2 regions of the Tardiphaga sp. 866_E4_N1_4 genome follow, and region 2 is predicted to be linked to the other one. Evidence: predicted binding sites of a transcription regulator. Region 2 holds the regulator's gene; the other holds the start of a gene.
What was found. The regulator LexA, encoded in region 2, represses DNA repair genes until DNA is damaged. The targets are predictions, from matches to a motif close to TGTTCNNNNTGTGTTCNG.

Region 1 (15,742 bases), 1.6 Mb from region 2:
GCATAGGCGATCAGAAACAGACCGGATTCCAGCAGCAGCGCTTCAGGCAGATGCAGCAGGGGCGCCAGCATGGCTGCGGCAAAGGTCAGCAGCAGCGCCATGGCGCCGCTGACGACAGCGTCGATCTGGATGGCGCGGCGGAGCAGCAGAGAAGCATTGATCATGGTCGTTGTCCTTCGGTTGGTCGTTGTGGGTGTCCCGAAGATGCCGGCGCCGCGGAGCCAAATCGATTACCTGTGAGGTCATGGAAGCTGCGAAATTCGCATGCTAGCTTTTTGCCATGAGCACACAGCTAGCAGCGTCCTCCGCAACATCCCGGCCCGCTGGGATTGGCCATCATCTGCGCGAATGGCGGCAGCGTCGCCGCCTGAGCCAGCTCGATCTCGCCGGCGATGCCGAGATTTCCACGCGTCATCTGAGTTTCCTCGAGACCGGCCGCGCCTCGCCCTCGCGCGAGATGGTGTTGCGGCTGGCCGAGCGGCTCGACGTGCCGCTGCGCGAGCGCAATGTCTTGCTGGTGGCTGCTGGCTTCGCACCGGCCTTTCCGCAGCGGGCGCTGGACGATCCCGCGCTGAATTCAGCGCGACAGGCCATCGACCTCGTGCTGAAGGCCCATGAGCCCAGTCCGGCGCTGGCGGTCGATCGGCACTGGAATCTGGTCGCGGCCAACCGCATGGTGATGCCGCTGCTGTCAGGCATCGCGCCTGAATTGCTGGCGCCGCCTCTGAATGTCTTGCGACTGAGCTTTCATCCGGAGGCGTTGGCCCCGCGCACCGTCAATCTCGGTGAATGGTGCGCGCATCTGCTGGAGCGGCTGCACCGGCAATGCGAGGCGACCGCCGATCCGGAATTGCTCAAACTGTATCAGGAATTGAAGACCTATCCGGTGCCGGCGCGGTCGGCGCCGATCGCGGCTGACAGCGTCGTGGTGCCGTTCCGGATGAGGCTGGGCGACGATGTGCTGAGCTTCATGTCGACGACCATGACCTTCGGTACGCCGCTGGATATCACCCTGTCGGAAATCGCCATCGAGACGTTCTTTCCGGCGGATGATGTCACGGCGAACAGGCTCCGGGAGATCGCTTCAAAGGGGAACTAACGGCCTTGTCCGCGATGTCCACGACGCCTATTTGTGGGCGGAACAAATACAGGGAGCCCGCCCATGAGCACCATCAAGCCGCTTCAGATCGATATCGTCTCCGACGTCGTGTGCCCGTGGTGCTATATCGGCAAACGCCGCATCGAGAATGCGCTGGCGCTGGTCCCCGACGTGCCGGTGCATGTCAATTGGCGGCCGTTCTTCCTCAATCCGTGGATCCCGCGCGAGGGCATTGATCGCTCGATCTATCTGGAGACCAAATTCGGTTCTGTCGAAGCCTACAAAGGCATTGCCGGCCGTGTCGTCGATGCGGCTGAGCAGGAGGGCCTGACCTACCGGCCGGACAGCGTGAAGCGCCAGCCGAACACCATCGATTGCCACCGGCTGATCCATTGGGCCGAAGCCTCCGGCAAGTCGGCCGAGGTCAAGCAGCGGCTGATGGAATTGTATTTCCGCGATGGCGGAGATCTCACCCAGAGTGAGACGCTGGTGCAGGCTGCGGCCGATGTCGGGCTCGATGCGGACGATATCCGCAAGCGCCTCGCCACTGATGAGGACGTCGAGCTGATCTCAGGCAACGCCAAGGAAGCCGCTGACAAGGGCATTTCCGGCGTGCCGACTTTCGTGTTCGCCGGCAAATATGCGGTGTCCGGTGCGCAGGATGCGGAGAAGCTCGCGCGCGCGATCCGTCAGGTCTCGGCGGAAGTGAACGCGGAGGCGGCCGAGTAAGGGCGCGCGCTTACGCGCCCTTCAAATAATAATTCGCCTTCTTGCCGAGCGCGATGCGGCGTAGCAGTTTGCGCATGGCCAGTGAGCTACGCAGCGGTTTGATCGCCGTGGTCACCGTCCGGTAGAAGGCGAGCTTCAGCAGATCGAGCATCGGCTGCTGTCCCGGCGGCTTCTGCGGGAAGCCGATGCCGCGCAGCATCGAGTTGAAGAAGTGCAGGTCGTTGACGCGGCGCACTTCCTTGGTCTTCCAGGTGATTGCCATCGAGATCGAGAACGAGCCGGCGGTGCGCACCCAGTGCGGCCACTGATAGGGCACGTAGCAGCCATCGCCATCGAACATGTGAAACTCGACGGCGCGCGGTGCGAAGCTGTCGTCGAATTTGAGGTTGCGGTGCTTGGTCATCGAGCGTTCGATCTCGTCGTCGGAGACGATGGCGCGGTCCTTGTTGTCGTAGATCGTGAAGAACTTCTCGCCGTGGATCTGGACGAAGAAATTGTCTTCGCTGTCGAGATGGAACGGCGTGGTCGAATTCGGCGACGACACGAACAGGAAGCCTTCGAGCTGTTCGAAGCCGGCATCGAGCAGGCTGTTGAAACCGCGGGCGCGCGCCACCGACAGCAACGTGTCTTCGAGCAACTGGCGATATTCGGGCGAATTCTCGATCCGCTTCAGCACCATCCAGGCACCGGCAGTTTCGATACGATTGACCACCTCAACGGGATCGAGATCCACCGACGGGATCGCGTCGGGATCCTGGCTGATCGCGACCTTTCCCGAATTGTATTCGATGAGATCGCGCGGCAGTTCGGATGCCAGCTGTGCGATACGCTGCAGCGTCAGCAGCGGATGTCCGGCGAGCTTGTGCTTGATGGCGAACGGCTTCAGCGGAAAATCGTTCTTGAGCGATTGATTGGCGGCCGAGATCACCGGCGCGACGTCAGTAGCTGCGTTCATGGTTGAACCCCTGATATCTAGCGGAGGCGGTTGCGGAGGGAGCGGGCCACGCGTCGCAGTGGCTCGCGGATGGAGCGACGCAGGGTCAGCGCGCCGTGGATGAGTGAGACGAGCGGGTCGTGTTTGCGCAGCGGAATCAGCACGTCGCCGATGGCAAGGCGGCCGCGCCAGATCGGGTCGATCATCGGGTGACCGGCATTGGCCGTGGAGTCGGCGCTTGTAATCACGGGATCGGCGCAGAGATGCCGCGTCACGTCGAGCGTGAGTTGCACGCCGGGGGACAGTTTGGCGAAGCGCTCGTCGACGCCGAGCTTGAAGTAGAAGGCACGATCGAGATGTCTGAGCAGCACACCGGAGGCGACCGGCGTGTCGCCGGCGCGAAGCGTGACGATCTCGCATTGGCCCTGTTCGGCGAGCGCCTTGGTGGCGCTGCGGATGAAGTTGTTGTCGCCGGCATCCTGCATCAGGGCGGTGCCGCGTTTGCCTTTCCAGCCGCTCGCTTCCAGCGTCAGGAATGTGTCGATGGTCGCAGCGATCTCCGCCGGCGTGCGCGCAATGTGGAACGTCACCGCGCCATGCTCGGCGAGACGATTGCGCTGGCGGCGCAGTTCTTTCAGCTTCTTCGCGCCGAGCGCATCGCGCAGTAGGTCATCGGCATCGCGCGTGGCATCGAGGCAGGCGCGGGCGTGCGATTGCAGGATACGCGGCGCCAGGTCCTGCATGGCGAGCGACTTGCGGATCGTCTGCATTGCGGCGCCGTCGAGCGAGACGTTCTCGAGGATCAGCGCATGCGCGCCGGCCTTGCGGGCCTGTTCCAGCAGGCGCGTGACGGCGTCCGGCGCCATGTCGCGATCGAGTAGTGGCGTCGAGAGGGTGCCATAGGGATCGGCACTCACCAGTACGGGGAGCGGAATGCGATAGGCGCGCCGCGCGGTGATCACCGGCAGCAGCCCGATCAAGCGGGGCGTTCCGGTGTCGCTCGCCCAGGCGCTGAGCGCGGCGACATCGGTGCGGCCGCGCGCGGATGCATTGACGGCCAGTTCCCAGTCGGCGAGGTAATAGCCGTTCGGCTCGACGGCCTGCTGCGCGAGCGCGCGCCATGGCTCGGGCGCGATTGCTGCGAGCGGCGCAAGCGCATCGGGCGCAGACGCTGGGCGGTTCGCCGCGGTCACCCCGGCGCCCGTTGCTCTGCTGCCATGCATGCCGGCTGGGTTTGCAATGTCGACCACGTCCCCGATCCCCGTCGCAAGGAAGGCGGCGCAGGCCGCTTCTCCATTGCTGTCTGCGGAGACTAGGCGAAACATTCCAAGATCCGGTTTTTCCGGACATGAAATTTGACGGGAATGTGCAACCGATCGTTCACCAAACGGTCGCTGAAAAGCCTGTGTTTTCAGCGGATATAGGTCGGCCGGGGTGGCGGGTGCCGGAGTATTCGCTCGTTTCCAAGGACGGGCGGACCTGCGGTCGATGGTCGCGGCCTCGCCATGTTGGGGCTGGAAAATGGCCTGCACGTCAGGCTATCAAGGCGCCGGAGGGACGCATGATGAGAGCATTGGTATTGGCGATCGCGGCAGTGGCGCTTCTGGCTGCGCCGGCGACAGCGCAGATGGGCGGCAAGCGCGGCGGCGCCGATCATGCGCCTGGGCCCGAAAAGCCGAAGATCGACGAGAAGGCGTACAAGGCCGCCTTGGAGCGCGTTCCGACTCCCAAGGAAAAATACGATCCATGGGGCGGCGTCGCTCCTGCTCCCGCGCCTACAACGGCAGCGAAGAAAAAGTAATCTTCGACTGCATATGTCGCACGCGGTTCCCGTGAACCGCGCTTGCGTTGACAGCGACCAAATTGGGCAGCGGCAGGCCGTCGCATTGTTGGCGTGCGGCCATCCTGATTTCAGTTGAATCAGGCGGGGAATTATCCGTCGCGCGAGCTGGCCCAGGCCGGGGAGACTGTTCGATGGTTCGTCCTGTCATTCGCAGCGCGATCGTTGCAGCCACGGTAATGCTCGGCTCGCAAGCCGCATGGGCGGAGAGTCGTCTGGCGCTGGTGATCGGGCAGTCCTCCTATCGGTCCATCGCGCCGCTCCCCAATCCGGTCAATGACGCCAAGGCCATGGCGCAGATGCTCGGCGATGCCGGCTTCGAGGTGCAGTCGGCCACGGACCTGTCGCAGACCGATCTGCGCGCCAGGATCGCCGGCTTCGCCGCCAGTGTGTCCGCCAAGGGGCCTGACACGGTGGCGCTCGTGTTCTATGCCGGCCACGGTTTGCAGATCGACGGCGAGAACTATCTGGTGCCGGTCGATATCGATCCGAAGCGCGAAGCCGATATTCCACTGCAGGCGGTGCGCCTCAATGATATCCTGAACACGCTGACATCCGTGCCGAGCAAGAGCCGCATCATCCTGCTCGATGCCTGCCGCAACAATCCGTTTCCGGCTATCAGCAAGACCACCGGCCGCGGGCTCGCCCAGGTCGACGTGAAATTCGGCACGCCCGGCACGTTGCTGTCCTTCTCGACGTCGCCCGGCGCCGAAGCCGAAGACGGCAAGGACGGCAACAGCCCCTATACGACGGCGCTGCTGAAGGCGGGGCGCGAGCCGGGCCTGCCGATCGAGGATGCGTTCAAGCGCGTGCGACTGTCGGTCAATCAGGCCACCGAAGGTCGGCAAACGCCGTGGGAGAGCTCGTCGCTGGTCAATGATTTTCGCTTCTTTGGCACTGATGCCGGCGCCAAGCCTGCGGCTACCAAGAAGACCGTCGATCAATGGCGCAAGGAGCTACAGGGCAAGCCGGTGCAGGACGCCAACAACCTGATCGTGTCGGACGGCTCGGTGGAAGCCTATGAGGCCTTTGTCGGCCTCTATGCCGAGCCGCCGCTCGGCCCGCAGGCGAAAGAATGGCTCGACCGTCACTACAAGATGGTCGCGTGGAACAACGCGGTCATCACTAATACTGCGCCGTCCTATCGTGACTTCCTGGCGAAATATCCCGACAGCGATCTGACCTCGACGGCGCAGAAGCTCGAGGAGCGCACGCGCAACAAGCCGGTGCCGGATGCGGCAGCAAACGCGCCGACCAATGTCGCGTTGGCCGGACCGGGCCCGACATGCCCGTGCGGCACGCCGCCCGCAGCGGCGCCTGCATCGAAGAAGGCGGAGAGAACCACCGAGCCTGCGAAGAAGCGCGCCGACAAGCCATCGCCACCGCCGCGGCGCAGCCGTGAGATCGTCGAGGAAGAGGTCATCATCCGCCGTGCGCCGCCGGTCTATTACGAGCCGGTACCGCGCGTCTATTACGGCGGTGGAGGCTATGGCGGTTACGGCGGCGGCAACTATGGCGGCCGCGGGCGCTACTGACGGGCGCCTACTCGAACGCCACGCCAAGCTGGCGGTCGTTATTCCAGACCGGACGGCAGCGGCGGATGAAGTGATCCGCCTCGATCACCAGCATGAAATTCGAGGGCAAGCCGAGCGGGCTCGCGATATCGACACGCGCGCCAGAGGCCGAGAGGTTGCGGACGGTGCAATCGATACCGCCGCCGCCAAAGGCCAGCGTGCCGCGCTTCAGAACCCGGTGTCGTGGAGCCGTTCGTTTCTCGATCATGGTCGCCGTCCGCATCGTCTGCATGCGCCATGCCTAGCACCGCGATCTTGCCGGCCGATAAAGCCGATCGCAGAAATCCGGACCCGCCTGTTCATCCTTCGTGAAGTTCTGGAGGATCAGAAGATTTCATAAAAATATCAAATCAAGGAAATGAGCTCCATGATATCGTCGGGCCGTTGGACGCTCAGCCAGCCATCGGCCGGCGTCATTTTTCGGGGAAGGGGACCATGATGAAATTCGCCTGCGCGTTTCTGACTGCCGCTGCCATGTTCTCTGCCGCGCCGGCCCAGGCCGTCGTGCTCGATCTGTCCACCATGTCCTGCAAGCAATTCGTCGAATCCGGTCCCGACGAGATCAAGATGGTGCTGACCTGGATGGACGGCTGGTACAAGGGCGACTCGGACGATGCGATCATCGATACCGAGGTGTTCGTCGAGAACGCCAAGAAATTCGGTACCTATTGCGCGGCGCACCCGACCATCAGCATCGTGACGGCCGCGGAGAAAGTGCTGGGCGACTAGGCTCCAATCCGGGCCAGCGCCCGGGTTTCCCGGTTTCCGAAGGTTTCAACCTGCGTGAGGCACGACGGGGTGCCTTGCGTCAGGCGCTTGGCGTGCCCGAATGGCCGGTGGTATAACGCCTCCGAAATTCACGGAGCTTTGGTGCCATGAAACGATCCAGCAAACTATTCAGCGTCGTCGCAGTGCTCGCGCTTTTGACCGGCCCTGCCGCCGCGCAGATGATGAACCTGATGCCGGAGGTGAAGTCCAAGTCGGCGGAGGAGAAGGAGCAGGACGCGATCACCGAGAAGGCGTATCGCGAGTCGCTGCGCAAGATTCCCGACACCAAAGCCGCGGCCGATCCATGGGGCAATGTGCGCAGCGATGCGCCGAAAGCCGTTGCACCCGCGAAACAGCCACGCACCAAGACCGGCAGCGCTGCGAATTGATCAGGCGATGACGTGGCATCGGCGGCTCGTGCCGCCGGGCGCGCAAATGGACTGAAGCCTGCGCGCGGCCACTGACATATGCGCCTGTGTCAGTTGCTCCAGGACAGCGGCACTTCGAACAATCCGCCGCTGTCTTCATTCTCGACGACGATCGCGCCCCTCACGACGCCGAGGCTGCGCACCATCTCCGATGCGAGCTGACGTGCGTGCAGCATCGCTTCCTGATCGTCCTTGAAGCTCGTCCCTTCTTCGTCGAGGAACGTGTTTTCGGCGATAATATGAAAGAAATATCGAGGCACGGGAAACGACCACAGCTGGCGCGCGTGTAAATGGCTTGCAGCACCTGAGGTTGCTGTAAGACAATGATACCGCTAAACTAACTTGTTCCGTGCGTCGATAGAAATGTGCAAAATTTGCGGCAAATAAACGGTTTTTTTGCGCGGCCAGTCGCGCGTGCAGGGATCCGCTTTCGGAACCGTGATCCATCTCTGGGTTGTCATCGAAGGCGGCCATTGTATCGGGCGCCATGATCGTTGCGGTATGGTGGGATGAGATACGGCGTCATCCGGCCGCGGTTTCACATAGGGGCCATCATGTTGTCGGCCGATCTCGTATTTGCATGTGCTCTGGTCGTGATGATCGGGTGCAACCTCTATGGCGAGCCGCGGATCGCAGGTGAGCACATCGCGATGCAGTGGGGCTTCGACGGCAAGCCGACATGGGATGCGCCGAAGCGGATTGCACTGTGGGGCATGGTCGTCTTCATGCTGACGGTGCGCCTGATCATCTGGACGGCGACGACCTTCGCACCGGAGAAGGTTCACGGCGCCAATCTCGGACTCATGTTGGCGTCGGTGATCATCGCAGCGTCGCACATTTTCATTGTGCTGAAGGCCATCAAGCAGACCTGAGTTGCGGCATGACGTCTCCCTGCGGCGGCTGGCTTCGCCGTGCAAGAGAGGCTAGGGGAGCATCAGGGCGGAGAACGAAGCCGCCGTCATAGGCGAGGGGCATATGTCACGCGACCGGTTCTGGTTCTTCCACCCGTTTCGGGTGCGCTATTCCGAGATCGACGGCCAGGGCGTCGTGTTCAACGCGCACTATCTCACTTACTTCGACACGACCATCACCGAATATTTTCGTGCGCTCGGCTATGACCAGTTTGCCGATGCCAAGGCGAGCGGCGTCGACTTTCACGTCGTCAAATCGGTGATCGAATACAAGGCGCCGATCCTGTTCGATCAGGAGCTGGACGTCGCCGCGCGCGTGGCGCGGATCGGCAACTCCAGTCTGGTGTTCGAACTCGGCATCTTCGCGCGCGCAGCCGACGGTCTGTTTGCGACGGGCGAGATCGTCTGGGTCAATACCGATCAGAAGACCCATCGTCCGGTGCCGATCGCGCAACCGATCCGCGATTTGATCGCCACGCGCGAAACGCATCTCGCGGGATAAGGCACAGGTCACATGGGCTCGGTGCGCGGACGCCGGGCGACTCTAGGCTGGCTCGTCCAGATCGTAGAAATGGGCGAGCCCCCGGCAGATCTCCATCAACCGGTCGCGAAAGGGGGTCTGGGCCGGATCCGAGTAACTGACAATGACGCGCCAGCTGTCATCCAGCGAATAGATGATTACGCTCATGTTCTTGGGCCATGGCCCGGCGATTGCGGCGGCTTCTCGAATGATCTTCTGAAGTTCGGCGGCGGTTTTCTTTGGCTTGGGCATCCACGCTCCCTGGCTAGAAGCGTTCTAAAGTGGCGGCGGGGAACTGTCCAGAGTGTGCCGGGCTCGCAGTTTGTGTGACCCGACTTGCCTGTCTCGGGTGACCCCGGCGGCCGGCCCGTTCAAACCGCCGCACTGACCAAAAGAGGCCGCGCCCCGAGGCGGCCTTACCTTGGCAACGTTCCCAGATCGCCCGATGAAGGCCTGCCCAGGGCAACGAATGCTGCGACCGCCAGAAGGCAGACGGGCGCAATCAGACCGAGCAGGTATCCGGCAAGACCGTGCCGAATATAGATGCCCCAATAGTTCACGAGGCCGGGGTAACTGGGGTCGGTGTTCGTATAGAAGACGACAAATTTTGCGGCGTTGGATATGTGCCCGTGTGACCACACGAGAAATGTAAATGCCAGCACGGTTGCGATCACGCAGAGTGCTGCTGCCACGACCATGCGCTGATTTCTGTTCATCGGATATCTCTCGCTGACTTCACGCCCCGTTGTGCAGGAAAGCTGCACGCAGGTTCAAAGGAGGAAGACTCGCCTCATGCACCGCCATGGGGTGCTTCGCTGCGCGTCAGGAACCAGCCTGGGATCTGCAGCGTGATCCATGATCCGAGCACCGTGAGGATCGCCATGCCCGCGAGCGAGATATAGAGCAGAGGATGTTGCGAGGATACGAGCGACCCGTTGAGGTGCAGGTGCGGGCGGATCATGTCCATAACCATACCGACCAGGCTCGCCGCCACGAAGCCGCCGATGGCCGACGCGACAATACTCGCGATCCATCCAAGCGGGCCGCGCTTCTTTGTCCAGGCCTCGTGAATTCCCACCGCCAGCATGGCGATAACCATGATCAGCATGATGGTCAGCGGGCCACCCACGCTCGACCTGGGCATCGCGCCACTGAGTTCGACGAGCAACAGGGCAGCGGCGGAGAGCAGTGCGATCGTCTTCACGGCGTGTGACCTTCCCATGTCGGATTGAACGCATGAGCGATGCGGACATCCTGTTGTGCGGGAAACGTGCAGGAAGGTTCAAAAGTGGCTCGATTAGTCCAAATCGGGTGGCTGTCGTTTTTGAACGATATCGACGAAGATGACTAAGAATGAAAGAGGCCGCCCACTGAGGCGGCCTTAGTCCCATTCAACCGGCCCCCATGGTTGTTGGTCGGCCCAATCCTTCGCCTCGTCGAGGGTGTGGTGGCTCCCTCCAGTGAGGTCGCACGTATAAACGAGTCCATCTGGCGTTTCTGGAATCGGACGGCTTTCGTCCAATTGGTCATCGTTGTCATATCGAGACGACGCAAACCGCACGGGCTGGGCGTAGATAGCAATCCGCCTAGGGGCGGTTCGGTCGTAAAGCCAAATCCCAGTTGCAACGATTTTTTTCTCTGCGGTCATTTTTTCATAATAGGCCACAGCCGAAATCAAACTAGGCCACTGCGGCCGGAAACAGGCCAGTACCAAAATTCTCAAAAGAACATATTGCGAACATAGAACAGATAGGGTACATTGTTTTCAACCCGAACAGCGCCGCCATCCTTTGGCGCTTGCCGTTTGTCCTGTCGCGAATCCCTTCATAAGGAGCTAGATCAATGGCTACCACTCCGACTGCCCTGCGTATCGTTGAAGGATCCTCCATGGACAAGACCAAGGCCCTGTCGGCCGCGCTCTCCCAGATCGAGCGCCAGTTCGGCAAGGGCTCGGTGATGAAGCTCGGCAAGAACGACCGGTCGATGGATATCGAGGTGATTTCGTCCGGCTCGCTCGGCCTCGATATCGCGCTCGGCGTCGGTGGCCTGCCAAAGGGCCGGGTGATCGAGATTTACGGACCGGAATCCTCGGGCAAGACGACTTTGGCGCTGCATTGCGCCGCGGAAGCCCAGAAGAAGGGCGGCATCTGCGCCTTCATCGACGCTGAACACGCGCTCGACCCGGTCTACGCCCGCAAGCTGGGGGTCAATGTCGATGAACTCCTGATCTCGCAGCCGGACCACGGCGAACAGGCGCTGGAAATCGCCGACACGCTGGTGCGCTCCGGCGCGGTGGACGTGCTGATCATCGACTCCGTGGCAGCGCTGGTGCCGCGCGCCGAACTCGAAGGCGAAATGGGCGACGCGCTGCCCGGCCTGCAGGCCCGTCTGATGAGCCAGGCGCTGCGCAAGCTGACTGCCTCGATCAACAAATCCAATACGATGGTGATCTTCATCAACCAGATCCGCATGAAGATCGGTGTGATGTATGGCTCGCCGGAAACCACTACCGGCGGCAATGCGCTGAAATTCTACGCCTCGGTCCGTCTCGACATCCGCCGCATCGGCGCGATCAAGGAGCGCGACGAAGTGGTCGGCAATTCGACCCGCGTCAAGGTCGTGAAAAACAAGCTGGCACCGCCCTTCAAGCAGGTCGAATTCGACATCATGTATGGCGAAGGCGTCTCCAAGATGGGCGAGATCCTCGATCTCGGCGTGAAAGCGGGAATCGTCGAGAAGTCCGGCGCCTGGTTCTCCTATGACAGCCAGCGTCTCGGCCAGGGCCGTGAGAATTCCAAGGCCTTCCTGAAGGCCAATCCGGACATGACCGCCAAGATCGAAGCCTCGATCCGGCAGAATTCCGGCCTGATCGCCGAACAGGTTCTCGCCGGTCCCATCGAGCGCGACGAAGACGGTGGTGACGGCGAGGAGCCGGCAGAAGATTGATCGGATCGGGTCCGGAGACGCACTGACGTTCATGCGCAGTGATCTTGCCGGGCCGATCTTGCAGCCGAGATTTTCGGCTGAATGATTTCGCGGTGGGTGCTGTGGGGGTCTGTTGCCGATACCCTGCGGTGCCTGCCGCGTTGTCGTTTCAGGGCATGTTGATCTGAGTGCGCGCTGATCGCAACTATCGCCGCGCGGCGGGAACGGCCTCGGCCGGCGGTGCGATCAGTTTGTTGACCGCATGACAGGCGACGCCGTCGACCAGATCCGGCACGACTTTGCGACAGAGATCGAACACTTCCGGGCAGCGCGGATGAAACGTGCAGCCGGAGGGCGGATCGATCGGATTGGGAATCTCGCCGGAGACCGCGATGCGTGCGCGGCCTGACATGGCCAGATCCGGCACGGCGCCCAGCAGCATGCGCGTATAGGGCATGCGCGGCGCGCGGAAGAGTTCGCGCCCTTCCGCGATCTCCACGATGCGGCCGAGATACATCACGCCGATCCGGTCAGCCATGTGCCTGACCACAGCAAGGTTGTGGCTGATGAACAGATAGGTTAGGCCGAATTTGTCCTGCAGTTCGCGCATCAGGTTGAGAATCTGCGCCTGCACCGAGACATCCAGCGCGGAGGTCGGCTCGTCGCAGACGATGAACTCGGCCTCCGATGCGAGTGCGCGGGCAATCGCGATACGCTGGCGCTGGCCGCCGGAGAACTGATGCGGATATTTCTGCCCGTCGTCGGGATGCAGGCCCACCAGCGTCAGCAATTCGCCAATGCGGGCGCGAATGTCGCGCTCGCCCTGAATGAGATCGAAGGCGCGGATCGGTTCAGCGATGATCGCATCAACGCGCAGCCGCGGATTGAGGCTCGCATAGGGATCCTGGAAGATCATCTGGATGCGCTTGCGCAGCAGTCTTCGCGCGCCCGCCTGGCCGGGATCGCTCATCGAGACGCCGTCGATGATGACGTCGCCGGATGTCGGCGGCAGCAGCCCGACCACCATCCGCGCCACCGTGCTCTTGCCCGAACCGGATTCGCCGACCAGCGCAAAGGTCTCGCCGCGCTTGATCTCGAACGAGACGCCGTCGACGGCTTTCAGAAACTCCATCGGGCTGCGCTCGATCATCCGGTTGAGCCAGGGCTTCGAGACATCGAATGCGCGTTTGAGATTGCGTGCCTGCACCAGCGCCGTCATGCCGCGCTCTCCGCGTGGGCGTGATCGTAGAGATGACAAGCGACCTGCTGGGCGCCAACAGCGATCGGCTCCGGCCGCTCGATACGACAGCGGTCGAACGCAAAGCTGCAGCGCGGATTGAAAGCACAGCCCTGCGGAATGGCCGACAGCCGTGGCATTGAGCCTGAAATCTGCACCAGCCGCTGCGAGGCATCGCCGGTCAGTGTCGGGATCGCGCCCATCAATCCCTTGGCATAGGGATGCAGCGGGTTCTGCACCACGTCGCGCACCGGTCCGATCTCGGCGATGCGCCCGGAATACATCACGGCGACGCGGTCGGACGTCTCGGCGATCACGCCCATGTCGTGGGTGACCAGCATCACGGCGGTGCCATGGTCGCGGCCGAGCCGCTTGATCAGCGCGATGATCTGCGCCTGCACGGAGACGTCGAGCGCGGTGGTCGGCTCGTCCGCGATGATCAGTTCGGGCTCGGCCGCGATCGCCAGCGCAATGACCACGCGCTGCCGCATGCCGCCGGAAAACTCATGCGGATAGGCATCGACGCGCTTGTCCGGCGCGGGAATGCCGACCTCGGCGAGCAGATCCACCGCGCGCTTGCGTGCCTGCGTCTCGTTCATGTTGAGATGGGTGCGGATCGTCTCCACCAGCTGGTCGCCAATGCGATACAGCGGATTGAGGCTGGTCAGCGGATCTTGAAAGATCATCGCGATGCGCTTGCCGCGAATCCGGCGCATCTGCTCCGGCGGCAGATTGTCGATGCGCAGGCCCGACAACAGGATCTCGCCGCCGGCGATGCGCCCGGGTGGATCGATCAGGCCGATGGCCGCGAGGCCCGTCACCGACTTGCCGGCGCCGGATTCGCCGACCACGCCCAGCACCTCGCCCTTGGCGATGTCGAAGGACACGCCGTCGATGGCGCGCAGCGCACCGCGCCGGCTGGCGAATTCGACGCGCAGGCTGCGCACGGAGAGGACGGGTACGCTCATGTCGGGCACTGCTTGAGGTGAGGCATCATTGCAGCTTCGGGTTCAGCGCATCGCGCAGCCAGTCGCCGAGCAGGTTGATCGACAGGATCAGCGAGGCCAGCGCGAGTCCGGGAAAGGCGATGACCCACCATTCGCCGGAGAACAGATAGTTGTTGCCGATGCGGATCAGCGTGCCCAGCGATGGCATCGTGTCGGGCATGCCGGAGCCGAGAAACGACAGCGTGGCCTCGGTGATGATGGCGAGCGCCAGATTGATGGTGGCGATCACCAGAATCGGCCCCATGGTGTTGGGCAGGACATGGCGGATCATGATCACCCGCGCGGGCAGGCCGATCAGCTGCGCCGCCGCGACATAGTCCTTGTTCTTCTCCACCATCACCGAGCCGCGCACGGTGCGGGCATATTGCACCCAGAAGCTCAGCCCGATGGCCACCACCAGCACGATCAGCGTGGTCGAGGCATCCAGATGATTGCCCAGCGCCGACTTCACCACGCCGTCGATCAAGAGCGCGATCAGGATCGCCGGAAAGGTGAGCTGCACATCGGCGATGCGCATGATCAGGCTGTCCACGGCACCGCCGACATAGCCGGCGATCAGGCCGAGTCCGATGCCGAGCACTGCCGCGAAACTGACGCCAAGTACGCCGACCACGAGCGAGATCCGCATGCCGTAGAGGATCGCCGAATAGATATCGCGACCCTGCTCGTCGGTGCCGAGCAGGAACGGCCTCTGGCCCTCCGCCGTCCAGAGCGGCGAGATGCGGGAATTGATCAGTTCGAGCTGCGCCGGGTCGAACGGATTCTGCACGACGAGTAAAGGCGCAAACAGCGCCATCATCAGCAGTACGAACACGATCGCCGCGGCGACCATGGTGAGTTTGGAACGGCGGAACGAATAGAAAATGTCGCTGTCGATGGCGCGGGCGAGGAGGGACGGTGTGCGGGGGATGGGCGTATCGGTCATGTCACCCTCATGCCGGCCGGTTGATCGTCGCGCGCAGGCGCGGATCGACGATGGTGTAGAGGATGTCCACGATCAGGTTGATGGTGACGAAGATCAGCGACACCACCAGGAGATACGCCGCCATGATCGGGATATCGACATTCTGCACGGCCTGCACGAACAAGAGCCCCATGCCCGGCCACTGGAACACGGTCTCGGTGATGATCGCAAAGGCGATGACCGAGCCGAATTGCAACCCGGCCACGGTGATGACCGGCACCAGTGTGTTCTTTAGCGCATGGCCGAAATGGATCGCCCGCGTGGTCAGCCCGCGGGCGCGCGCGAAGCGGATATAGTCGGTGCGCAGCACTTCCAGCATCTCGGCGCGGACGAGGCGCATGATCAGCGTCATCTGGAACAGGCCGAGCGTCACCGATGGCATGATCAGCGCCTTCAGGCCGGAGATCGTCAGCAGGCCGGTGGTCCACCAGCCGAATTTCACGACATCGCCGCGCCCGAAGGAGGGCAGCCAGCCGAGTGTCACCGCGAAGAGATAGATCAAGAGAATGCCGATCAGGAAGGTCGGCAGCGAGATGCCGATCAGCGACACCGCCTGCAGCACCTTGGCGAAGAACGAATCCTTCCGCAGCGCCGAATAGATGCCCATCAGGATGCCGAACACCATGGCGATCACGGTGGCGCAGGTGGCGAGCTCCAGCGTCGCCGGCATGCGCTCCTTCAGTAGCGCCGAGACCGGCTGACGAAACTGGTAGGAGACGCCGAACTTGAACTGCACGGCATTGATGAAGTAACGCGCGAATTGCACCGGGACGGGATCGTCGAGGCCGAGCGACGCGCGCACCTCA
Region 2 (15,742 bases):
GCGGAAATAGGCCGCGCAGTCCTCCGGCGACGGGTAGCGCCGGAGCAGCGTCCGGAACGCATGACGGTGCACCATGCACAGCCCGCCATGGCCGGACGGCCGGAATGCCAGCGCATCGACATCCTCCCGCCAGACAGGCGCTTTATCGTCGGTTGCAGCGTGATTGTCGGTCATGATCGCCGATGTCTACCGTGTTTCCCTGCCCTGCCAAAGCGCCGGTGGTTTTGCGTCCGCTCCCGCTCTCCGCTATGACGGGCGCCCACACTGCCGGAGATCCCCGCGATGGCCCTGATGCCGGTTAACGATGCCATGGCCGCGATTCTCGCGGGCGCCGATGCGCTGCCTGAGGAGATGGTGCCGCTGGAAGACGCGTTCCACCGCGTGCTCGCCCGCGACATCGCTTCGCTGCGCACGCAGCCACCGGAGCCCATGTCAGCGATGGACGGTTATGCTGTGCGCGCTGCCGATGCGACTTTGGGCGCCAAGCTCCGCGTCATCGGCGAGATTGCCGCAGGCAAGCCGTTCGACCGCTCGCTGCAGACCGGTGAAGCCCTGCGAATCTTCACCGGCGGCGTTTTACCCGCTGGCGCCGACGCCGTGGTGATCCAGGAAGATACCACGCGCGATGGCGATATCGTCGGGATCAACGAAGCTGCAATTTCCGGCAAGCATATCCGCCCGGCGGGCGTCGATTTCAACGAAGGCGATGTGCTGCTGCGCGCCGGCACCCGCCTTACCGATCGCGACCTGGCGCTTGCTGCCGGGATGAACCATCCGTCACTGCCCGTGCGGCGACGGCCGGTCGTTGCCGTGCTCGCCACCGGCGACGAACTGGTGATGCCCGGCGCGGTCCCCGGCCCCGGCCAGATCGTGCTCTCCAATGGTTTCGCGCTGCGTGCGCTGGCCCGTGCCGAAGGCGCCGAGGTGATCGATCTCGGTATCGCCGTCGATACGGTGGAGGCGACCACATCGGCCATTCAGCGCGCGATCGACCTGAAGGCCGACGTGCTGATCACCACCGGCGGTGCGTCGGTCGGCGACCACGACCTCGTGCAGCAATCCCTGATCAATGCCGGCGTCGAGATGGCGTTCTGGCGCATCGCCATGCGGCCCGGCAAGCCGATGATGCACGGACGCCGCCAGGGCATGCGCGTGATCGGCCTGCCCGGCAATCCCGTCTCGTCCTATGTCTGCGGCTTCCTGTTCATGGTGCCGCTGCTGCGCGCGCTGTCCGGCCGAAACGAGGTCGCTCACGCGCTCGAACCCGCGGTGCTCGGCCGCCACCTCGCCGCCAACGACCAGCGCGAGGACTATCTGCGCACGCGTCTGGAAACCCGCGCCGACGGCACCGTGGTGGCGACGCCGGTGATGAAACAGGACTCGTCGCTGCTAGGAAATCTGGCTGTTGCCGAAGGACTTCTGATCCGCAAGCCATTCGCTCCCGCCGCCGCCGCTGGTGATTCCTGCGCGATCATGCGACTGCCTGTTTAAAGGCCGAGATGCGCGATGGGATGCCGGGCCACCGGAACTTCCGCCGCGCGGCATGTTCTCTGAGCTTTTTTCTGACTGAGATACCTTAACGCGGCTTCAGTCACTGAATTGTCACGTAACGCAGCGAGACATCGCAGCGAAACAAGATCGGTGCACAAATGGACTATTTCAAACGCTTCAATTTCCTGTTTGCGATGCCAACATTCGACGCCGACGATCTCGAGGGCATTCGCCTCAATCAGATCGTCGATGAGATCGAGCGTTCCGGCTTCGAGGTCGTCAAGGCGCGCAAGCTCGAAGACGCAACGATCGCGGTCCAGACCGACGCGGCGATCGGCTGCATGGTGGTCGACTGGGGCAAGAAGGGCCTCGAAGGCAAGACCGCGGCGCTGATCAACCTGATGCGCAAACGGGGCCTCGATTTCCCCATCATCCTGCTGATCCGTCGCAAGCGGTTTGAAGACGTCCCGGTCGAGGTGCTCGATTTCATCGACGGCTATGTCTTCCTGTCGGAGGAAACACCGCCGTTCATCGCCAAGAATCTCATCAGCCGATTGAAGCAATATGCCGAGACGCTGAAGACGCCGTTCTTCGGCGCTTTGGTCGACTATGCCGAGGAAGGCAACCAGCTCTGGACCTGCCCCGGGCACAATGGCGGCGTGTTCTACAGCCGCAGCCCGATCGGGCGGGTGTTCATGGAACATCTCGGCGAAGCCGTGTTTCGCGACGACCTCGACAACTCGGTGCTCGATCTCGGCGATCTTCTGACCCATGAGGGCCCTGCGCTGCAGGCGCAGAAGGAAGCCGCGCAGATTTTTGGCGCGGAGAAAACCTATTTCGTGCTCAACGGCACCTCGACCTCCAACAAGGTCGCGCTATCGGCTCTGGTTACCGATGGCGATCTGGTGCTGTTCGATCGCAACAATCACAAGGCGGCTTTGCACGGCGCGTTGATGATTTCAGGCGGTGTGCCGATCTATGTGCCGACGACGCGCAATCCCTGGGGCCTGATCGGCCCGATGAACTGGGACGCGCTCGACGAGGACGCGCTGCGCGAGCGCATCCGTATCAATCCGCTGGTCACGGATCCCGAGGCCTGGAAGCGTCCACGCCCGTTCCGCGTCGCCGTGGTCGAACAGTGCACCTATGACGGCACCATCTACAGCGCCGAGATGATCATCGCGCGCATCGGCCATCTCTGCGATTACATCCTGTTCGACGAAGCCTGGGCGGGTTTCATGAAATTCCACCCGCTCTATGCCGGCCGGTTCGCCATGGGACTCAAGGACCTCGGCCCGGATTCGCCGGGTATCATCGCGACGCAGTCGACCCACAAGCAGCTCGCGAGCTTCTCTCAGGCGTCGCAGATCCACATGAAGGATCGCCACATCCGCGGCCAGAAGCGCCGCGTCGAGCACCGGCGCTTCAACGAAAGCTTCATGCAGCACGCCTCGACCTCGCCGTTCTATCCGCTGTTCGCATCATTGGATGTCGGCGCGCAGATGATGAAGGGCCGCTCCGGCGAAGTGTTGTGGGACGATACGATCCGGCTCGGCATCGAACTGCGCAAGAAGATGCGCGCGGTGCGCCGCGAATTCGAGGAGAAGGAAACCCGCGCCGAGCGTCGCTGGTTCTTCGAACCCTTCGTGCCCGAGCGCGTCGCGATTCCCGACGCAGCCAGCGAAGGTGCTGTTCACAATGTGCCGTGGGAAAGCATCGGCACTGACCAGCTGGCCACCAATCCGGCTTATTGGCAGCTCGCGCCTGACGCCGCCTGGCATGGCTTCCCCGGCATGGAAGCCGGTTTCACCATGACCGATCCCAACAAGCTGACGGTACTGACACCCGGCTTCGACCGCACCACCGGCGGCTATGCGGAACACGGCATCCCCGCGCCCGTGGTCGCGCAGTTCCTGCGCGAAAATCGCATCGTGCCGGAGAAGAACGATCTCAACTCGCTGCTCTTCCTGCTGACGCCCGGCGTGGAAGCCAGCAAGGCCGGCACGCTGATATCGGGCCTTGTCGCCTTCAAGAAGTTTCATGACGACAACGCGCTGCTGGAAGACGTCATCCCCGAATTCGCCAGGCGCAGGCCGGCGCGTTATGCGGGCATACGCCTGCGCGATCTGTGCGGCGACATGCAGCGGTTCTTCCGCGAGGCCAATGTGAGCGAACTTCAGACCAGGCAATTCTCCGCTGACCATCTGCCGGAGATCGCCATGTCGCCCCATGATGCTGCGCGCTGTCTGGTGCGCAACGACGTCGATTACCTCCCGATCGATGAGATCTTCGGGCGCGTCGCGACGACGCCGTTCGTGGTCTACCCGCCCGGCATCGCCACGATCGTCCCCGGAGAACGGCTCACTGAACGGTCAAAGCCGATGATCGATTATCTCAGGATGTTCGAGACCTGCTTCAACACCTTCCCGGGCTTCGACGTCGAAATCCAGGGCATCTACCGCAAGGTCGACGCCAATGGCCGGATCCGACTTTACACTTACGTGGTCTCCGAATAGGGAGCACGTAAGGAGCCTGATTTGCCAACGGAACTCGAACAGCCGGTCGTCATCCGACCATCACGCGACACCGACGTCGATGCCATGCTGGCGATCTATCGCCGGCACATCCGGCAAGGCGTCGAGGAAGGCGTCAGCGACGCCGACACGCCGCAGCCTGACGATCTCAGAGACCGGCGTAAGAACCTGCGCAGCAAACGGTTCCCGCACCTCGTCGCCACGCAAGGCGGCGAGGTCGTCGGCTATGCCTATGTGGTGCTGTTCCGCAAGCGACCGGCCTATCGCTACACGGTCAAGCATTCGATCTATATCCACCACGGACATGTCGGCCGGGGCATCGGCCGGCTGTTGATGCGCGAACTCATCGACGTGTGCGCGGCGGCCGGCTTCCGGCAGATCATCGGCTATATCGATGCCGACAACACGGCCTCGCTCGGCTTGCATGAGAGCTTCGGCTTTGCCCGCGTCGGCTTGCTGCCCGGCGTCGCCTATCGCTCGGGCCGCTGGGCCGACACGATCATGGTTCAGCGCTCGCTGGCGACCGGCTCCACGACTCCGCCGCCGCCCATTGGGCGCATGACGTCCGCGTAGCCCAAGCGACCGCGGAAGCATTTTCCATGTCCGTCGAGGATCGACGACTGGTGAGGAACAGCCTCCTCAAAACCTCGCTCAACGTGCGTTCTGTTGACGGCAAATTAAGCATTGCAGAACACATATGGAACATATAGTGTTCGTTCATGATTTGTTTCGAGATTCTGTGGCTTTGAGTAGTTTGAGAGTGCCCGAACTCGCGCAACCGATCTTCGAACGATCGTCTCAGGATTGAGGCTCACTGTTCGAAGGCCCTTTGAAACGCACGCGGCGGCCGACACCGTCAACTGAGGATGGCTTCAGATGCTCACGCGCAAACAATACGAACTCCTGCGATTCATCGATCAACGGCTGAAGGAAGCCGGCGTCCCGCCCTCCTTCGACGAGATGAAGGATGCGCTCGACCTGCGCTCGAAGTCCGGCATCCATCGTCTGATCACGGCGCTGGAAGAACGCGGCTTCATACGCCGTCTGCCCAACCGCGCCCGTGCCATCGAAGTCATCAAGCTGCCAGAGCTCGGCGCGCCGGTCACCGGCGGCACCGGGCGCCGCGGCTTCACGCCCAGCGTCATCGAAGGCACGCTTGGCAAGGTGCGTTCGGCCGCCAGCATCGCCAGCAACAGCGGCGATGATGACAATGGCCGCACGGTTGCTATCCCGGTCATGGGCCGGATCGCGGCAGGTACGCCGATCGAGGCGCTGCAGACCCGCAGCCACACCATCAGCATGCCCGCGGACATGCTCGGCTCCGGCGAACATTACGCGCTCGAAGTGCGCGGCGATTCCATGCAGGACGCCGGCATTCTCGATGGCGATACCGTGCTGATCCAGCGCAACGAGAGCGCCGACACCGGCGACATCGTGGTGGCCCTGATCGACGACGAGGAAGCCACGTTGAAGCGCTTCCGCCGCCGCGGCGCGTCGATCGCGCTGGAGCCCGCCAACGACGCCTACGAGGTCCGCATCCTGCCGCCCAACCGGGTGCGCATTCAGGGCAAGCTGATCGGCCTGTATCGCCGCTACTGAGATTGCGCCTCGGCGGATTACTGATCTTCGGGTTGAAGATCGGTTTCCGCCGGCGTCGCATCCACCGGCCGGTTTTGTGGCGTGCGACTGTTCTGGATCAGATCGTGCTGGGGCTCATCGGGGATGGCGCGCGACCACGGGCGGTCCAGGCCACGCGGGCGCACGGCATCGATGGTAAAGCCGTTCGCGGTTCGCTGCAGGCTCACCGCACCATTTCGTTGCAAGCGATCCTGATCGATCACCAGCGCCCTGCAATCCCTCGGCGATTGTCTCGTTGTGATGATGAGTGCCGCTTTCTCGCAATCATCTGTGAATGCATCCGGCTGTAAAACCAGCGCCACCAAAGCGCCATCGGCCAGCGCCGCGATGCACCCGTCGCGGTCGCAGGACACACCGTGGCTGAGGGAGGCATCCGTTGGCAGCCGGGCGTCGGCATCACCGGCAAGCCACTCCTTCGTGAGAAACGCATCCTTGGCGCTGCGCATCATATGCAGGCGCCCCTCCCTGCCCCGTACCGCAACGCTGTGACCGTCACCCGAAATCAGGACATCCGGCTGCTTGACCAGCAACGCCCAGACAATCGAGAGCGCAAGCACACCAAGCCCTGCGAGGCGCAACGGCGTGCGCAGCAATCCCAGCACGATGATGCCGATACTGGCTGATATCAGCGGTCCCGTCCCGAAGGCCGGCATCCGGCCGATGGCGCCGGGCAAGGCTGCCACCCATTGCGTGACGACAATCATCCACTGGATGCCGACATCCATCAGCCGCCAGAACACACCGTCAAAGCCAAACGGCATGGCCACCAAACCGAGAATACCCGTCGGCATAACCAGTGCCGAGACCACCGGCATCGCCAGGAGATTGGCGACGACGCCATAAGGCGTGACGCGATGGAAATGAAATGCGGCATAGGGCGTGGTGGCAAGGCCCGCGACCAGCGAAGCCAGTACGAGCATCGCGATCTCGCGTCCGCCCCATAGCGCCACGCGCGCGGTCGCGGAATGATCGGGCGAGGCAAACAGCGCGGGCATGCCTATCTGCACCAATGCGACCAGCCCCAGCGTCGCCGCGAATGACATCTGAAAACTCGGATGCACCAGTGCTTCCGGCGCCACGATCAGCACAACCATTGCTGCCACCGCCAGCGTACGGAACGTCACCGCCCGGCGATCGACCATGACTGCCATCAACACAACGGCCGTCATGAAAAAGGATCTCTGTGTCGCGACTTCGGCACCTGACAGCAGCAAATAGAACAGTGCTGCGAATAACGCCGCAGCCGCTGCGACTTTCTTGATCGGGAATGTCACCGTCAGGACAGGGATCAGTGCCAGCAGTGCGCGTATCGCAAAGAACACCACGCCGGCGACAACGGCCATGTGATAGCCAGAGATCGACAACACATGACCGAGGCCGGAGATGAACATCGCATCATTGACGTCAGCCGAAATCGCATCGCGGCGGCCCGTGAGCAGCGCCGTGGCAATGGCGCGGCTATCGCCCGAGAGCACGGTGCGGATCCGCGCGTCGATGGCGTCGCGCAGACCCTGCATGGTCGCTGAATAGCGTAGCGCCACACCCGGCTGTATCGGCGGATCGACCGCCTTAATGCCGCCCATCACGAAGCCTGATGCGCCGATCCCCTGGAAATACAGATCGCGGCCAAAGTCGTAACTCCCTGGCCGGAGCGGCGACAGCGGCGGCTGCAGCCTTGCCTTCAATTCGACGAAGCTGCCGACGACAGGCGCCGTGCCCTTCTTCACCGACAGCCGCACACGGGCGAGCTTCGGTGCGGCGCGCGGGCTGTCCATCGTGGCAACGCGCAGCACGAAGCGATCCGTGCGCTCCCGTTCCTCGTGCGTTTCGACGAAGCCGGTAAGCGCGACGGAATAGAGCGGCTTCGCCAGAACCTCATGAGCCACGCGCGCGGTTTTCATGGCCCCCATCGCAAAGCCGGCCGCGATGGCCGCAATGAGCAAGATCAAGGGAAACCATCGTTGTCGCCGCAGCAAAAACGCAGCCACGCAAAGAAGGCCAGCCGTCGCAGCGGCAACCCAGGCCACCGGCTCATGCTCAGCGGCAAAATACAGCGCGATGCCGGTGCCGAAAGCGATCGGCAGCCAGGGCAGCAAGCGACCGGGACCCGCTTCGGCCCGCACCCACGTCCAGAGCGTCTCGAAGCCCGACGTTGATGACGTCGGTGACGGGACAGCGACGCCTGCCGTGGCCGGCGGCGGCCATGTGGTCGCCGTGCCGGATCTGCCCCGCCGCTGTTGCTGATCCCCGCCCCGCGCCATCGAACGCCCGCACGCCAAGCTTGTCCTTCCGAATGCTATCGGAAGGGCAAGCGGCGACTAGCGGAACGGATGCAGAATACGAAAACTAATCTCTAGGGTTGCTCAAGCGAGCTTGGCGTAGCTGTCGCGCAGACCGACGGTGCGGTTGAAGATCAGCTTGCCCGGCGCTGAATCCTTGTCGCGACAGAAGTAACCCTGGCGCTCGAACTGCACGACATCGCTTGTGTTGTCGCTCGCCAGCGCCGGCTCCAGCATGGCGCCGGTCAGCGTCTCCAGCGAGTCCGGATTGAGCTGTGATGCGAACTCGGTCGCATTGGGCTGCGGATCGGCAAACAGCTGATTGTAGACGCGTACTTCCGCCTGCACGGCATCTGCGGCGCTCACCCAATGGATCGTCGCCTTGACCTTGCGGCCGTCCGGCGCATTGCCGCCCCGGGTTTCCGGATCATAGGTGCAGCGCAATTCGACCACTTCGCCGGCGGCATTCTTCACCACGTCCTTGCAGGTAATGAAATAGCCGTACCGCAAGCGCACCTCGCGGCCCGGCGCCATGCGGAAGAATTTCTTCGGCGGCTCTTCCATGAAGTCGTCATGCTCGATGTAGAGCTCGCGGCCGAATGAAATCTGCCGGTTGCCAAGCGACGCATCATCGGGATGGTTGATGGCTTCGAGCTGCTCGGTCTGTCCTTCCGGGTAGTTCTCGATCACCACCTTCAGCGGCTTCAGCACCGCCATGCGGCGCTGCGCCGTGCGATTCAGTGTCTCGCGCACGGCGAAATCGAACATCGAGATATCGACGGTCGAGTTGGCCTTGGCGACGCCGATGCGCTTGACGAATTCGCGCAGCGCTTCAGCGGGAATGCCGCGGCGCTGCAGGCCGGCCAGCGTCGGCATCCGTGGATCGTCCCAGCCCGTGACATGGCCACCGCGGACAAGTTCGGTCAGCACGCGCTTCGACAGCAGCGTGTAGGTCATGTTGAGGCGCGCGAATTCATACTGATGCGGCCGCGATGGCACCGGCAGGTTTTCCAGACACCAGTCATAGAGCGGCCGGTGATCCTCGAATTCGAGCGTACAGATCGAATGCGTCACGTGTTCGATGGCGTCGGATTGGCCGTGCGCGAAGTCGTAGCTCGGATAGATGCTCCAAGCGGTGCCCGTGCGCGGATGGTGCGCATGCAGGATGCGATAGATCACGGGATCGCGCAGGTTGATGTTGCCCGACGACATGTCGATCTTGGCGCGCAGCACGCGGGCGCCGTTCGGGAATTCGCCGGCGCGCATCCGCGCGAACAGATCGAGGTTCTCGTCGACCGGGCGATCGCGGAACGGGCTGTTCTGGCCGGGCTCCGTCAGGGTGCCACGCTTGAAGCGGATTTCTTCCTGCGACTGGTCATCGACATAGGCCTTGCCCGCGCGGATCAGATGTACCGCCCAGTCATAGAGCTGCTCGAAATAGTCCGAGGCGTAATGCAGGTTGCCCTCGCCCCACTCGAAGCCGAGCCAGCGCACATCGCGCTGGATGGCGTCGATATATTCCTGCTCTTCCTTCGTCGGATTGGTGTCGTCGAAACGCAGGTTGCAGTGACCGCCGAATTCCTCGGCGACGCCGAAATTCAGGCAGATCGACTTGGCATGGCCGAGATGCAGGTAGCCGTTGGGCTCCGGCGGAAAGCGCGTCACCACGCTCTTGTGTTTGCCGGATTGCAGGTCCGCCGCAACGATGTCGCGGATGAAGTCACGGCCTGCGTCGGATACCGATTCGTCTGTCATTTGCTGCCTTTCAAGCTGCGCCCTATGTGCCAAATCCGGAAGGCCGCGCCAAGGCCGGATCAGGGGCCGGGTCCCGCGAAAGGGCCTTTTCCGATGCGGTTCCGGCCCCAAATCCGCGTTTATTCGCCGTGAGACAGCGCCCTGTCGTTGTGATAAACGCCCGCCAACACTCACACCGAACTCGATCGAACCCGCTGATATGACCGCTCCCGTCGTTACCCGTTTCGCCCCCTCGCCGACCGGCTTCCTCCATATCGGCGGTGGACGCACCGCGCTGTTCAACTGGCTGTATGCCAAGAAGACCGGCGGCAAGATGCTGCTGCGGATCGAGGATACGGACCGCGAGCGTTCCACCGATGCTGCGATCGACGCCATTATCGACGGGTTGAAGTGGCTGGGCATCGAATGGGATGGCGACACCGTCTTCCAGTTCGCCCGTGCCGGCCGTCACCGCGAAGTCGCCGAACAGCTGCTCGCCGAGGGCAAGGCCTATTATTGCTATGCCAGCGCCGAGGAACTGCAGCAGATGCGCGAGACCGCCCGCGCCGAAGGCAAGTCCAAGCTCTATAACGGGCTGTGGCGCGACCGTGATCCGTCGGATCCGCGCCCCGACGTCAAACCGACGATCCGCCTGAAGGCGCCGCTCACTGGCGAGACCGTGATCGAGGATCAGGTACAGGGCCGCGTGGTCTGGCAGAACGAGAATCTCGACGACCTCGTGCTGCTGCGCGGCGACGGCAATCCGACCTACATGCTCGCCGTGGTGGTCGATGACCATGACATGGGCGTGACCCATGTCATCCGCGGCGACGACCACCTGATCAACGCCGCCCGCCAGAAGCAGATCTACGACGCGCTCGGCTGGACCGTGCCCAGCATGTCGCATATTCCGCTGATCCACGGACCCGATGGTTCGAAACTCTCGAAGCGCCACGGTGCGCTCGGCGTCGAGGCCTATCGCGCGCTGGGTTATGTGCCGGCCGCCCTGCGGAATTACCTGGTGCGGCTCGGCTGGAGCCATGGCGATCAGGAAATCTTCTCGACCCAGGAGATGATCGACGCCTTCGACCTGTCGGGGATCGGCCGTTCCGCCGCGCGCTTCGATTTCGCCAAGCTCGAAAATCTCAACGGTCACTACATCCGTCACACCGACGATCAATCCCTCGTGACCATGTTCGAGGACGTGCTGAATTACGTGCCCGGCGGCGCCGAACTGAAGGCGAAGCTCAACGACACCACGCGCGCCCAGCTGTTGCGCGCCATGCCCGGCCTGAAGGAACGCGCCAAGACGTTGATCGAACTGATCGACGGCGCCAATTTCATCTTTGCCGATCGCCCACTGGCGATGGAGCCGAAGGCGCAGGCCGCGCTGACGCCGGAAACCCGTGTGCTGATCGGCAAGTTGCGCACGGCACTGGAAGCCGTCACCGACTGGACTGCAGCAAATGCCGAAGCTGCTACCCGCGCCTTTGCCGAGGAAGCTGGCATCAAGCTTGGCGGGGTCGCGCAACCGCTTCGCGTGGCGCTGACCGGCAAGACCACATCGCCCGGCATTTTCGATGTTCTGGCGGTATTGGGACGGCAGGAATGCCTGGACCGGCTCGCCGATCAGGCATCTATTTAGCATAGCTGTAGGCTGCTTTTGCCCGCCTTGCAGCGCACACAGCAATACGCTACGCATTCTGGCGAATGCTCTGGAATTCCCGGCTAGCCTCCCCATTTCTCCTGAAATGTCGGTGGCTTGCCGGCCCCTCAACGATCTCATCGGGGACCACGCGATGGACGCAAAAACCAATACCAAATCCGCAACGCTGACAGTCGACGGCAAGAGCTTCGAACTGCCGATCCACAGCGGGACCGTCGGCCCTGATGTCATCGACATCGGCAAGCTCTACGCCCAGTCCGGGATGTTCACCTACGATCCCGGCTTCACGTCGACAGGCAGCTGCCAGTCCAAGATCACCTATATCGATGGCGATGCCGGTATCCTCGAATACCGCGGCTACCCCATCGAGCAGCTCGCCGAGAAGGGGGACTTCCTCGAGACCTGCTACCTGCTGCTGTACGGGGAACTCCCGACCAAGACGCAGAAGGCAAAGTTCGACGCATTGGTCACGAACCACACCATGGTTCACGACCAGATGAGCCGCTTTTTCCAGGGCTTCCGCCGCGACGCGCATCCGATGGCCGTGATGGTCGCGTCGGTTGGCGCCCTCGCCGCTTTCTACCACGACTCAACTGATATCAACGATCCGAAGCAGCGCGACATCGCGTCGATCCGCATGATCGCCAAGATTCCGACGCTCGCGGCGATGGCTTACAAGTACACGATCGGTCAGCCCTTCGTGTATCCGACCAACTCGCTCGATTTCGCGGCGAACTTCATGAAGATGTGCTTCGCCGTGCCGTGCGAGGAGTACAAGGTCAATCCGGTGCTCGCCAAGGCGCTGGACAAAATCTTCACGCTGCACGCCGACCATGAGCAGAACGCATCGACCTCAACGGTCCGCATCGCCGGCTCGTCGGGCGCCAATCCGTTCGCCTGCATCGCCGCCGGCATCGCCTGCCTGTGGGGACCGGCGCATGGCGGTGCCAACGAAGCCGCGCTGCAGATGCTCGCCGAAATCGGCACCGTCGACAAGATTCCGGAATTCATCGCCAAGGTGAAGGACAAGAATTCCAGCGTCCGCCTGATGGGCTTCGGTCACCGTGTCTACAAGAACTACGATCCGCGCGCCAAGCTGATGCAGCAGGCCTGCCACGAGGTTCTCAAGGAAACCGGTCACGGTGGCGACGAGATGCTCGCCGTTGCCATGGAGCTCGAGAAGATCGCGCTGTCGGACCAGTACTTCATCGACCGTAAGCTGTACCCGAATGTCGATTTCTATTCCGGCATCACGCTGAAGGCGATGGGCTTCCCGACCTCGATGTTCACCGTGCTGTTCGCGGTCGCCCGCACCGTCGGCTGGATCAGCCAGTGGAGCGAAATGATCGGCGACCCGCAGCAGAAGATCGGCCGTCCGCGCCAGCTCTATACGGGTGCTGCCCGCCGCGACTACGTAGATATCGCCAAGCGCGCCTAAGACCTCGTTTCGCAGAGTGCGAAAATCAAAACGGCGGATCGCAAGATCCGCCGTTTTTGTTTCGCTGCAATCTCTTGAATGAAGGCCTTCAACTCTTCCGCATCGTAGCCAGCACGACATTGGCCGCACCGACGCTCGGCGACGCTGCGCCCGTCGCCATGATCCCGTCGAGCCGCGCCAGCGCTTCGACCTGACGCCGCCGCATGGGTGTGTCTGCCAGCACCTCTTGCAACGACGCCGCGAGCTTCTCCGGCGTGCAGTCTTCCTGGATGAACTCCGGAATGACGTTCTCGCCGATCACCAGATTGGCGAGGATGACCGACGATGAGGTGATGCGGCGGCGGATGATCCAGGCCTCGACGCTGCCGGCCTTGTAGGCGGTGACCATCGGCACGCCCGACAAGGCAAGCTCCAGTGTCACCGTCCCCGATTTGGCGAAGGCCGCATGCGCGATGCGGAACGCCGCGCGCTTTTCTGTTTCACCTACAACGATCTGCGGCTGCACCGGCCACGCCTTGAGCGCTTCGGCGATGACCTCAACGAGATGTGGCATGGTTGGCAGGATCAGCTCGAATTGCGTGCCCTGCTTTTGCAGCAGATCGAGCGTCGCGCCGAACGTTGCCATGTGATGACGGATCTCGCTGCGACGGCTACCGGGCAGCACCAGCAGCACCGGCGGCTTCGTTTCGCGACGCACCTGCTCGTCCGCATTGGGACGCAGCGCATCGATCTGCTCGATCAGGGGATGACCGACATAGGTGCATGGCGGTCCGCCGAGCCGCCGATGCGCCTCCGGCTCGAACGGCAGCAGCGCCAGCACATGGTCAACATAAGCGCGCATCGCCTTCGCGCGCCCCGGCCGCCACGCCCACACCGTTGGCGACACATAGTTGACGACGGGAATCGAGCGATCGCGCTGGCGCACACGCTTGGCGACGCGATGGGTGAAGTCCGGGCTGTCGATGATGACCAGCACGTCGGGTCTGGCCCGCAAGACGTCCTCGGTCGCGCGCGTGATGAGCTTCAGGATCGACGGCAACTTCCGTAGGACGGCGGCAAGGCCGATGATGGAAAGCTGTTCGATCGGAAACAGCGACTGTAGCCCTTCGCGTGCCATCGACGAACCACCAACGCCTTCGAAGCGCACATCGTCGCCGAGCCGCTGGCGCAGCACCGTCATCAGCGCGGAGCCGAGACGGTCGCCGGATTCTTCGGTGGCGATGAGATAGATCGTCTTTGTCACGTCGGAAGTCCCGTCACGAAAAGACCTGCGGCATCGGCGGCGACAATCATCTGCTGCGGTTCGGCGACGATCGTATTGCCTGCGACGATGGCGATGCCGGCGAGCTTCGCGGCCGCAGCGCGCTCGATGGTCCGCGGTCCCAATGTCGGCAGATCGAAACGCAGATCCTGACCGCTCTTCGGCGCCTTCACCAGTACACCCCGCCCTGCCTTGGCGCGAATACGTCCCTGCTCACGCAAGAGCGCCACGCGGGCCAGCAACCCATCGGTGCCTTCGATATCCTCGATCCCCACCACATGGCCGTCGATCACCACGGTCGCCTGGCCGATATCGAACGGGCTCAAGGCGCGCAGGACGTCGCGCCCACGCGCGATATCGGCTTCAGCATCTTGATCCGGTACGGCACGTGTTACGCTACCCGCCGGCATCAGCACATCGGACGCGACGTCCTTGATCCCCAGCAGACGAAAACCTTCATGCTCGAACAGGCGGCTGATACTCGTCAGCAAATGATCGTCACCGCCGCGAAACGCGCGAAACACTTTCGGCATCACGCGAAGCGTTGCCCAGTCCAGCCTGATCTCGGAGATTGCCGGCCGCACAAGCGTGCCGATGAAGGTGAGATCCCGGCAATTTTCGCTGCGCATCAGCTTCAGCAAACGGCCAAACTGGCCGATAGGAATCCAGTGGTGCTGAAATCGCGCCACCAGCGCCGGATCGCAGAACCCCTTCAGCGCGAACACGACAGGCTTGATGCCACGCGCCTGCAGCGAGTCCGCGACGGCGAAGGGCAGCGAGCCGCCGCCAGCGATGATCCCGAATGGCGAGCCTATCGGCGGACGTTCTTGCAGATCCTGCGCTTGAGCCTGGTCGGTCATGGTTTGCCCCGCGATACCCGAACTCAAGAGTTGTTCTTGCTATCCTCGGGCAGACACAGTGCGCGGTGTTTGGCGCCCGCGATGAATGTCAGGATTTCTGCAATCGCCGGATCGTCATTTGCCAAAGGCTGCACGCGCTCAAGCCGCTCGGCGAAGACGCCCGCGCCATGGAACAGCTTTTGATAGAATGAACGCACGGCGGCGACGCGCTCCTTGGTGAACTTGCGGCGCTTCATGCCGATGATGTTGAGGCCTTCCAGCGCCGCATACTGACCATTCACAAGCCCGAACGGGATGATGTCGCCGCGCACACCGCAGATGCCGCCGACCATAACCTGCGAGCCGATGCGGGTGAACTGGTGTACGGCCGACAGCCCACCCATGAAAACGAAATCGCCGATCTCGCAATGACCGCCCAACGTTGCCGAGGTCGCGAAGATCACGTCATTGCCGACGTGGCAATCATGGCCGACATGGGCGCAGTTCATGAAGTAACCGCGATCGCCCACCGACGTGATGCCACCGCCGGCGACAGTACCGGCATTCATGGTCACGGACTCGCGGATGGTACAGCCATTGCCAATGGTCAGTCTGGTCAGTTCGCCCTTGTAGCTGAGCGACTGCGGGGGCGTGCCCAATGAGGCGAACGGATAGATCGTGCAATTCTCGCCGATGGTCGTCTGCGCCGTCACGTTGATATGCGACAGCAGCTTCGTGCCTGCACCGATCGTGACATGCGGTCCGATGATGCAGAAGGGTCCGATTTCGGCGCCCTCGCCAATGACAGCACCGTCGGCGACGCGGGCGGTTGGATCGATCTTGCTCATCGAGAAGTCCAGTT

Region 1: the regulator LexA is predicted to act here: its motif matches at 10,527-10,544, upstream of recA (recombinase RecA).

What each region holds. Positions count from the first base shown of each region.
Region 1 covers NZ_CP197242.1:2,005,348-2,021,089, reverse strand. The annotation lists gene AB8B20_RS10055 (hypothetical protein) at 1-164, opposite strand, end outside; gene AB8B20_RS10050 (helix-turn-helix domain-containing protein) at 281-1,099, shown strand; gene AB8B20_RS10045 (DsbA family oxidoreductase) at 1,163-1,828, shown strand; gene AB8B20_RS10040 (JmjC domain-containing protein) at 1,839-2,783, opposite strand; gene AB8B20_RS10035 (GNAT family N-acetyltransferase) at 2,801-4,012, opposite strand; gene AB8B20_RS10030 (hypothetical protein) at 4,327-4,563, shown strand; gene AB8B20_RS10025 (caspase family protein) at 4,737-6,137, shown strand; gene AB8B20_RS10020 (PilZ domain-containing protein) at 6,145-6,384, opposite strand; gene AB8B20_RS10015 (HdeA/HdeB family chaperone) at 6,612-6,905, shown strand; gene AB8B20_RS10010 (hypothetical protein) at 7,052-7,333, shown strand; gene AB8B20_RS10005 (DUF6894 family protein) at 7,423-7,632, opposite strand; gene AB8B20_RS10000 (hypothetical protein) at 7,927-8,244, shown strand; gene AB8B20_RS09995 (acyl-CoA thioesterase) at 8,348-8,785, shown strand; gene AB8B20_RS09990 (hypothetical protein) at 8,828-9,055, opposite strand; gene AB8B20_RS09985 (hypothetical protein) at 9,220-9,519, opposite strand; gene AB8B20_RS09980 (hypothetical protein) at 9,594-10,007, opposite strand; gene recA (recombinase RecA) at 10,646-11,749, shown strand; gene AB8B20_RS09970 (ABC transporter ATP-binding protein) at 11,934-12,947, opposite strand; gene AB8B20_RS09965 (ABC transporter ATP-binding protein) at 12,944-13,933, opposite strand; gene AB8B20_RS09960 (ABC transporter permease) at 13,959-14,897, opposite strand; gene AB8B20_RS09955 (ABC transporter permease) at 14,905-15,742, opposite strand, start outside.
Region 2 covers NZ_CP197242.1:391,836-407,577, reverse strand. The annotation lists gene AB8B20_RS02135 (hypothetical protein) at 1-174, opposite strand, end outside; gene AB8B20_RS02130 (molybdopterin molybdotransferase MoeA) at 283-1,491, shown strand; gene AB8B20_RS02125 (Orn/Lys/Arg decarboxylase N-terminal domain-containing protein) at 1,650-4,007, shown strand; gene AB8B20_RS02120 (GNAT family N-acetyltransferase) at 4,029-4,598, shown strand; gene lexA (transcriptional repressor LexA) at 4,902-5,624, shown strand; gene AB8B20_RS02110 (ComEC/Rec2 family competence protein) at 5,642-7,924, opposite strand; gene AB8B20_RS02105 (glutamine--tRNA ligase/YqeY domain fusion protein) at 8,027-9,697, opposite strand; gene gltX (glutamate--tRNA ligase) at 9,897-11,321, shown strand; gene gltA (citrate synthase) at 11,476-12,780, shown strand; gene lpxB (lipid-A-disaccharide synthase) at 12,869-14,023, opposite strand; gene AB8B20_RS02085 (LpxI family protein) at 14,020-14,901, opposite strand; gene lpxA (acyl-ACP--UDP-N-acetylglucosamine O-acyltransferase) at 14,925-15,728, opposite strand.